2 regions of the Paenibacillus mesotrionivorans genome follow, and region 2 is predicted to be linked to the other one. Evidence: predicted binding sites of a transcription regulator. Region 2 holds the regulator's gene; the other holds the start of a gene.
What was found. Region 2 encodes NrdR, which represses ribonucleotide reductase genes. Its sites were predicted from a motif close to AACACNATATATNGTGTT; they were not measured.

Region 1: a site for NrdR is predicted at 1,351-1,368, ahead of ACI1P1_RS14470 (adenosylcobalamin-dependent ribonucleoside-diphosphate reductase). Genes of this name have one in related genera too.

The regions. Positions count from the first base shown of each region.
Region 1 is NZ_JBJURJ010000008.1:284,556-287,972, reverse strand. Features, by position in the region: gene dat (D-amino-acid transaminase) at 27-860, opposite strand; gene ACI1P1_RS14470 (adenosylcobalamin-dependent ribonucleoside-diphosphate reductase) at 1,483-3,417, shown strand, end outside.
Region 2 is NZ_JBJURJ010000027.1:62,794-66,210, reverse strand. Features, by position in the region: gene coaE (dephospho-CoA kinase) at 1-479, shown strand, start outside; gene ACI1P1_RS28435 (lytic transglycosylase domain-containing protein) at 476-1,033, shown strand; gene ACI1P1_RS28430 (small, acid-soluble spore protein, alpha/beta type) at 1,129-1,347, opposite strand; gene nrdR (transcriptional regulator NrdR) at 1,531-2,001, shown strand; gene ACI1P1_RS28420 (helix-turn-helix transcriptional regulator) at 2,437-2,667, shown strand; gene ACI1P1_RS28415 (hypothetical protein) at 2,664-2,993, shown strand; gene ACI1P1_RS28410 (ABC transporter substrate-binding protein) at 3,204-3,417, shown strand, end outside.

The sequences.
Region 1 (3,417 bases), on a different contig from region 2:
TAGTATGCTGATGAAGTGACTGTTTTCTACATAAATAAGGTTTGGTATTCCCGCTGCAGCTGCCGCGTGATCGGGCCGGGCTGTCCTCCTGCAATAGGTGTTTCGTCGATGAGAATGACCGGTGTCACCTCGGTGGTGGTTCCTGTGATCAACACCTCATCGGCGCTGTACAGCTCCTCCAGGCTAAAGACCGCCTCCTGTACCGGAATACCCACAGTACGGGCTTGCTCCAGCACAACCTGGCGGGTGATGCCGGGCAGAATCAGGTTATCTGCCGGATGAGTCCATAACGTCCCGTCCTTGACCATCATAATGTTGGAGGAGCTGCATTCCGTCACGGTTCCGCTGCGGTGCAGCACGGCCTCGTCGGCTCCGCGTTCAACGGCCTCCTGCTTGGCCAATACGTTACCCAGCAGGTTCAGGGTTTTGATGTCGCAGCGCAGCCACCGGATGTCCGGCACGGATACGATGCGGATGCCGCCGGTAATCTTGTCCCGGTTCCGGGGGAGAGGCTTGCAATAAGCGGTCAAGACGGGCTGGGTGCCCTCCGGCGGGAAGGCATGGCCCCGGGGAGCGGCGCCGCGGGTGATCTGCAGATACAGGATCCCTTCTTCCACCGGGTCCTCCTCCAGCAGCTTGTACATCAGCCCGGTGATTTCCGGAAGGCCGTAGGGGAGAGGAATCCTGAGCTCAGCAGCACTGCGGGCCAGCCGGACCAGATGGGCATCCTCCTGAAACAGGCGTCCGTTGTAGATCCGGAAGACCTCATAGATGCCGTCCCCAAAGTAATAACCCCGGTCATCCGGGTGTATCGTCGCGTCCTGGTAATCCGTAATGGTGAGATTATGGAGAAATTTCATGGCGGACAAGCTCCTTTTTGGCAAAAGTAGGTTTTCCCTATTTTACCCCTATTCGCGCGGAATTGCACAGGGGGGTCGAATGGGCAGCGCTGAATGTCCCCAATAGCTGTTTATGAAGCCGATCTACTATAGAGGACGGCACTATATTTGGAAATAACGGAACCGAATTTCCGCTATTCACCTGCAAGGCTACTACCGCCCGAAATAGCGGAAGCGAGTTTCCGTTATCCGGGTCAGAATTCACTCGGAGCCTCTAAGGAAGGCGAAATAACGGAAATAGCTTTCCGCTAACGTGCCGCCATGAGCCCTACCGCAGCAAATAACGGAAACCGTCTTCCGTTAAAATTCGTGCAGGGACCCATATTGGTACGCAGGGTGAAGAAGACGCAATCTTTTATTGACCACGAAAAAGTGAGCCAGACCGAGAAAATAAAAGCTTCTTCCCGGCCTGTCGGCACAGAATCGCCAATTTCGTCTTTATTTTATTAGAATCACTACATATAGTGGTGTATAATGGACTTCTCGCACTATATCTTGAACGTTCTGCCTCTTTATAGAACATATTCCAGATGTTTTGTCAAGTCGAAATAAACCTATCCGGGAGGGTGTTCATGTGGAAACCATGCAACTGAAGCAATCGAAATTGGAGGGGCTTAGCGAAAAAATATTTTTGGACCGCTATGCGATGAAGGACCCCGACACGAACAATACCAAGGTAGGGGATGCGGTTTTGGTGCTGACCAAGGACGATCCGAAGTTCCCCGCTAAGGAAGTGGGGACAGTAGTAGCCCGAAACGGCAAACAGGTCACCATTAAGCTGCGCAGCGGGGAAATGGTGGAATCCTCCATCGAAAAGCTGACGTTGACCAAGGAGCAGAGCCCCGAGGAGCTGTGGGACCGTCTGGCCAAAGCCATGGCTTCTGTAGAAGCCACACCTGAGAAACGCCAGGAATGGACCGAGAAATTCCGCTACATACTGGATGACTGGAAGCTGGTGCCCGGCGGACGGATCGCCGCAGGTGCGGATGCCAGCGATGAACTGACCCTGTTCAACTGTTACGTGGTTCCGTCTCCCCATGACAGCCGTGGCGGCATTATGTCCACCCTGTCCGAAATGACGGAGATTATGTCCCGTGGCGGCGGAGTCGGCATTAACCTGTCCTCTCTGCGTCCCCGCCGGTCGATTGTTCGTGGCGTAAGCGGCTCCTCGTCAGGTGCAGTATCCTGGGGCGGTTTGTTCAGCTACACTACCGGTCTTATCGAGCAGGGCGGCAGCCGGCGCGGTGCTCTGATGCTGATGATGAATGACTGGCATCCGGACGTGATGGACTTTATCACCGTCAAACAAACCATGAACCAAATCACCAACGCCAACCTCTCCGTGTGCGTTAGCAACGGTTTTATGAAAGCGGTGAAGGAGGATCTGGACTGGGAGCTGGTGTTCCCGGATACCTCCGACAGCGAATATGATGCCGTATGGAACGGCGATCTGGATGAATGGAAAGCCAAGGGCAAGGCCGTCAAGGTCTACAAAACCGTCAGAGCCCGTGACATCTGGCATACCATTATCGAATCAGCCTGGAAATCCGCCGAACCCGGCGTGGTCTTTATGGAATATTATAACCAGATGTCCAACAGCTGGTATTTCAACCCGATCATCTGCACCAACCCCTGCGGCGAGCAAGGTCTGCCGGCTTGGGGCGTATGCAACCTGTCCGCTGTGAATCTGTCCCGTTTCTACGATGCCGAGAAGCATGATGTGGCATGGGAGGAGCTGGGCCGGGTGGTGCGCTATTCCGCCCGGTTCCTGGACAATGTTATTGACAAGACTCCTTACCATTTCGAAGAAAATAAGGAGAATCAGCTGAACGAGCGCCGGGTGGGCATGGGCTCCATGGGTCTGGCCGAGCTGATGATCAAGCTGGAGATCCGTTACGGCAGCCCGGAATCTCTGGAATTCCTGGACAAGCTCTACGGTTTTATGGCCAAGGAGTCCTATCTGGCTTCTGCGGAGATTGCGGAGGAGAAGGGCAGCTTCAAGAAGTTCGATGCGGAGAAATATCTGCAAAGCGGCTTTATGAAAAATATGGTGGAGGCCTTCCCCGAAGTGGGAGCCGCTATCCAGGCCAAGGGAATGCGCAATGTAACCGTGATTACTCAGGCGCCTACGGGCAGCACCGGAACCATGGTGGGCACCTCCACCGGGATCGAGCCGTATTTCGCCTTTGAATATTTCCGTCAAAGCCGCCTGGGCTTCGACAAGCAGCTTGTTCCGATTGCCCAGGAGTGGAAGGATGCACATCCCGGGGAGGAGCTGCCGGATTATTTCGTCACCGCAATGAACCTGTCCGCAGAGGACCATATCCGGGCACAAGCAGCCATCCAGCGTTGGGTGGACAGCTCCATCTCCAAAACCGCCAACTGCCCTGCCGACTTTACGGTGGAGGAAACCGAACGCTTGTATGAGTTGGCCTTCGATCTGGGCTGTAAGGGTGTCACCATCTACCGGGACGGCAGCCGCGATGTGCAGGTATTGTCCACCGAGAAGAAGGAGGAC
Region 2 (3,417 bases):
CCGGTGCCCCGGCTCTGGCGGAGGTGGTCCGGGTCTTCGGACCGGACATGCTGAACGGGGATGGGACGCTGAACCGCAAGCAGCTGGGCAAGGTTGTGTTTGAGAACGACGCCAAACGCAAACAACTGGAGGAGCTGCTGCATCCTGCCATTATCCAGTTGCTGCAGGAGCGTATGGCGGAGGCGGAGCGCCTTCAGCCGGACAAGCTGGTAGTGGCGGATGTGCCGCTGTTGTATGAAGCCCAGATGGAGGATCTGTTCCAGGAAGTGCTGGTGGTAGCTGTCGACAGGGAAATCCAATTGGAGCGGCTTATGCAGCGGGACGGTTTAAACAGGGAGGAAGCGGAGCACCGGATTGATGCGCAGATGCCCCTGGAGTGGAAGAAGGAATGGGCGGACGTGGTCATTGACAACAGCGGGACGCCGGAGGAGACGGAACGGCAGGTGGAGCAATATCTACGCAAGAAGGGGCTGGCATGAGAAGCAGGCAAAAGAAGCGCTGGTTCGCCCTGGTGCTGCTCCTGCTGGTCTTGGTTTTATTCTACCGGAGCGATTGGTTGGGCAGGCTGATCTATCCCATTATGTACCGGGAGGAAATCAATCAGGCTGCCTCCGAAGCACAGCTGGATCCCCGTTTGATTGCTGCGGTGATCCGGGTGGAAACCAATTACCGCCCCAGTGCCGAATCCTACAAGGGTGCAGTGGGCATGATGCAGATTATGCCGCCTACCGCCAAGTCGATTTTGCAGGAACGGGAATTTGAAGGGCTGTCGTTGAAGGATATGGAGGAGCCGGAGGTAAACATCCGAGTGGGCACTTGGTACTTGTCCATGCTGCTCAAGAAGCATGACCAAGATGTGGTAAAGGCGGTCGCCTCGTATAATGCGGGACCAGCGAATGTCTCGGATTGGCTGGAAAAAGGGATTTGGGACGGCACTCTGCAAGCAGTCGATCAGATCCCCTTCGGAGAGACAAGCCGTTATGTCCGCAAGGTGATGTATTATTACCATAAGTACCAGGAGCTGTATGAGTAAGCACGGGGATAACCGGAAGAAGCACCGGAAGCCGCTTCCTTGTGGGGAAGGACCTCCGGTGCGTCTCCGGGCTTTACAATAAAGCCGTTATTGCATTATTTTCCGGAAAGAGTTTGTTCGGCGATTTGTACCAGACGGCGTGTGATGTGGCCACCAATTGCGCCGGTGTCGCGTGTAGCCATATTGCCATAGTATCCGTCTTGCGGAATGGCGATACCCAGCTCTTGAGCCACTTCATATTTCAGTTGGTCCAGAGCTTGGTTAGCTTGAGGAACTACCAGAGTGTTGCTGTTGCGGGATTGTCCTGCGCCCATGTGTGTTCACCTCCTTGTCGGTTGGTAATGCTATTGTGTGTCGATGACCGCCTCTTCAATCAAGGGAACCGCTGGAAACTAGGGCGTGTCTGAAACCTCTGAGGGGAGCAGATTTCAGCGATTTTTCAGACACGCCTAACTAGCGGATTGTAAACTGCGAACAACCGGGAGGGAACAAAAACAATGAAATGTCCTTATTGCGATTATGTGGGCACCAAGGTGCTGGATTCCCGGGCGGCCAACGAGAACAAATCCATCCGCCGCCGCAGGGAATGTGAGAAATGCGGAAAACGGTTCACCACCTTCGAAATGGTGGAGGAAACACCGTTGATGGTGATCAAAAAGGACGGCAGCCGCGAGGAATTCAGCCGTGAGAAGGTGATGCGCGGATTGATCCGGGCCTGCGAGAAGCGCCCCGTATCCGTGGAGCAGCTGGAAGCTCTGGTTTCCGAGGTGGAGATGCAGCTGCGGACCACGGCCCAGGCAGAGGTGGAAAGCCGCAATATTGGTGAGCTTGTGATGCAGGAGCTGTATCCGGTGGACGAGGTGGCGTATGTGCGCTTCGCTTCCGTATACCGCCAATTCAAGGACATCAATATGTTCATGAAGGAGCTCACCCAGATTCTCATGAAGCAGCCGCAGGAAGACAAGTAAGGGAACCCCCGCGGCAGGAATACGGTTAGTAAGCACAGCATTTGGATCCGAGCTGTCACGAAACCATCAAGAAAATATCATCGAAGGACTTCTGCCGGATTTTTTAGGCGGGGGTCTTTTTTTAGGACTTGCCTACGGAGCTTGGCGCCGGAACCCACCTGCCAACCGTCGCCGAGCTAATGGACACAGGGGGCGTTATTATACTGAAATCCGGCGTTTATTTACTTTGGCGGGCACAGGAGCCGTTATTTGTGGGAAAAGTGGACTGATGGACGGAAAATGAGGTGAATAGCGTACCGTGTGTCCGCGAAAGGATTAGAAAGCTGCATTTTGGCAAAATAGCGCTCTCTCGGTCCGTAAGGAACAACAAAAATATAAGTAAACTTTACTTTTATTAAATTATAATTTATTATATTGGTGGAGGGAGGTTTACAATTGGAAAAAAATACAGACTCCATTATAAACAAAGTGTATGAGTACCGTGTGTTGAGACGGCTGTCCCAAAGTGAGCTGGCCCAGGCGGTAGGGGTGTCCAAACAAACGATATTTGTCATGGAGAAAAATAACTATTCCCCTTCACTCCTGTTGGCTTACCGCCTTGCAGAATTTTTCGGGGTGCGGATTGAGGATATGTTTACCTACGAAAAAGGAGGAGAAGAAGGATGATTGAGCTTCTGGACAATTGGCTGGAGATCAGCGGTAACTTTAACCTGTTTGTGGGAATGACTACGGCGGTAGCCCTTCTGAGTGCGGCTGCTTACACCTATTTTTTTAGCAAAATCGGAAAGACCGATGAGTATGGCGTGAAAATCCGGCTGAACGTAACCAACCGGATGTTTAGTACCTTGATGGGGCTGCTCATCCTGTTTGTGCTGCTGGTACCGCAGAATACGGAGCACTTCAGGCAAATGCTGCTGTTATGCTTTTCCATGACCGCACTGGTGGGAGCTGTATCCGCAGGGTATTTCTATGTGAGGGATTTCAAGAGCTGAGCGCTGGGGCGGGTTTGCAAACACGCCCTACAGCAGTCGGACGTCAGAGCTGCCCCAACGGGAGGCTCCGGCGTTTTTATTTTTTTGCGGCAGGGCTCTTGTAGAGGATTTTGCCCCCTGATAATGGAAATGTGAATCTGCCCGGCTTCGGCACACCGGATTATAATCAGGGTGTAATCCAATAGAACGATACATGGGAGGTCCCGTCCAATGAAAAAAGCTGTAACGCTTGCCTTGAGCACCATCCTCGCCTCTGCCGCGGTACTGGCCGGCTGTGGGGATGACAAAGACTCCGCCGCACCATCTGCTGCTGCAACTGCCGCCGCCAGCACTGCCGCGACGGCTTCGCCGCAAGCTTCCACTGCGCCGAAAGCGGAGCCCTTTACCGTTTCCCTGCGCCACATCCAGATCGGCGAAGCTCAGA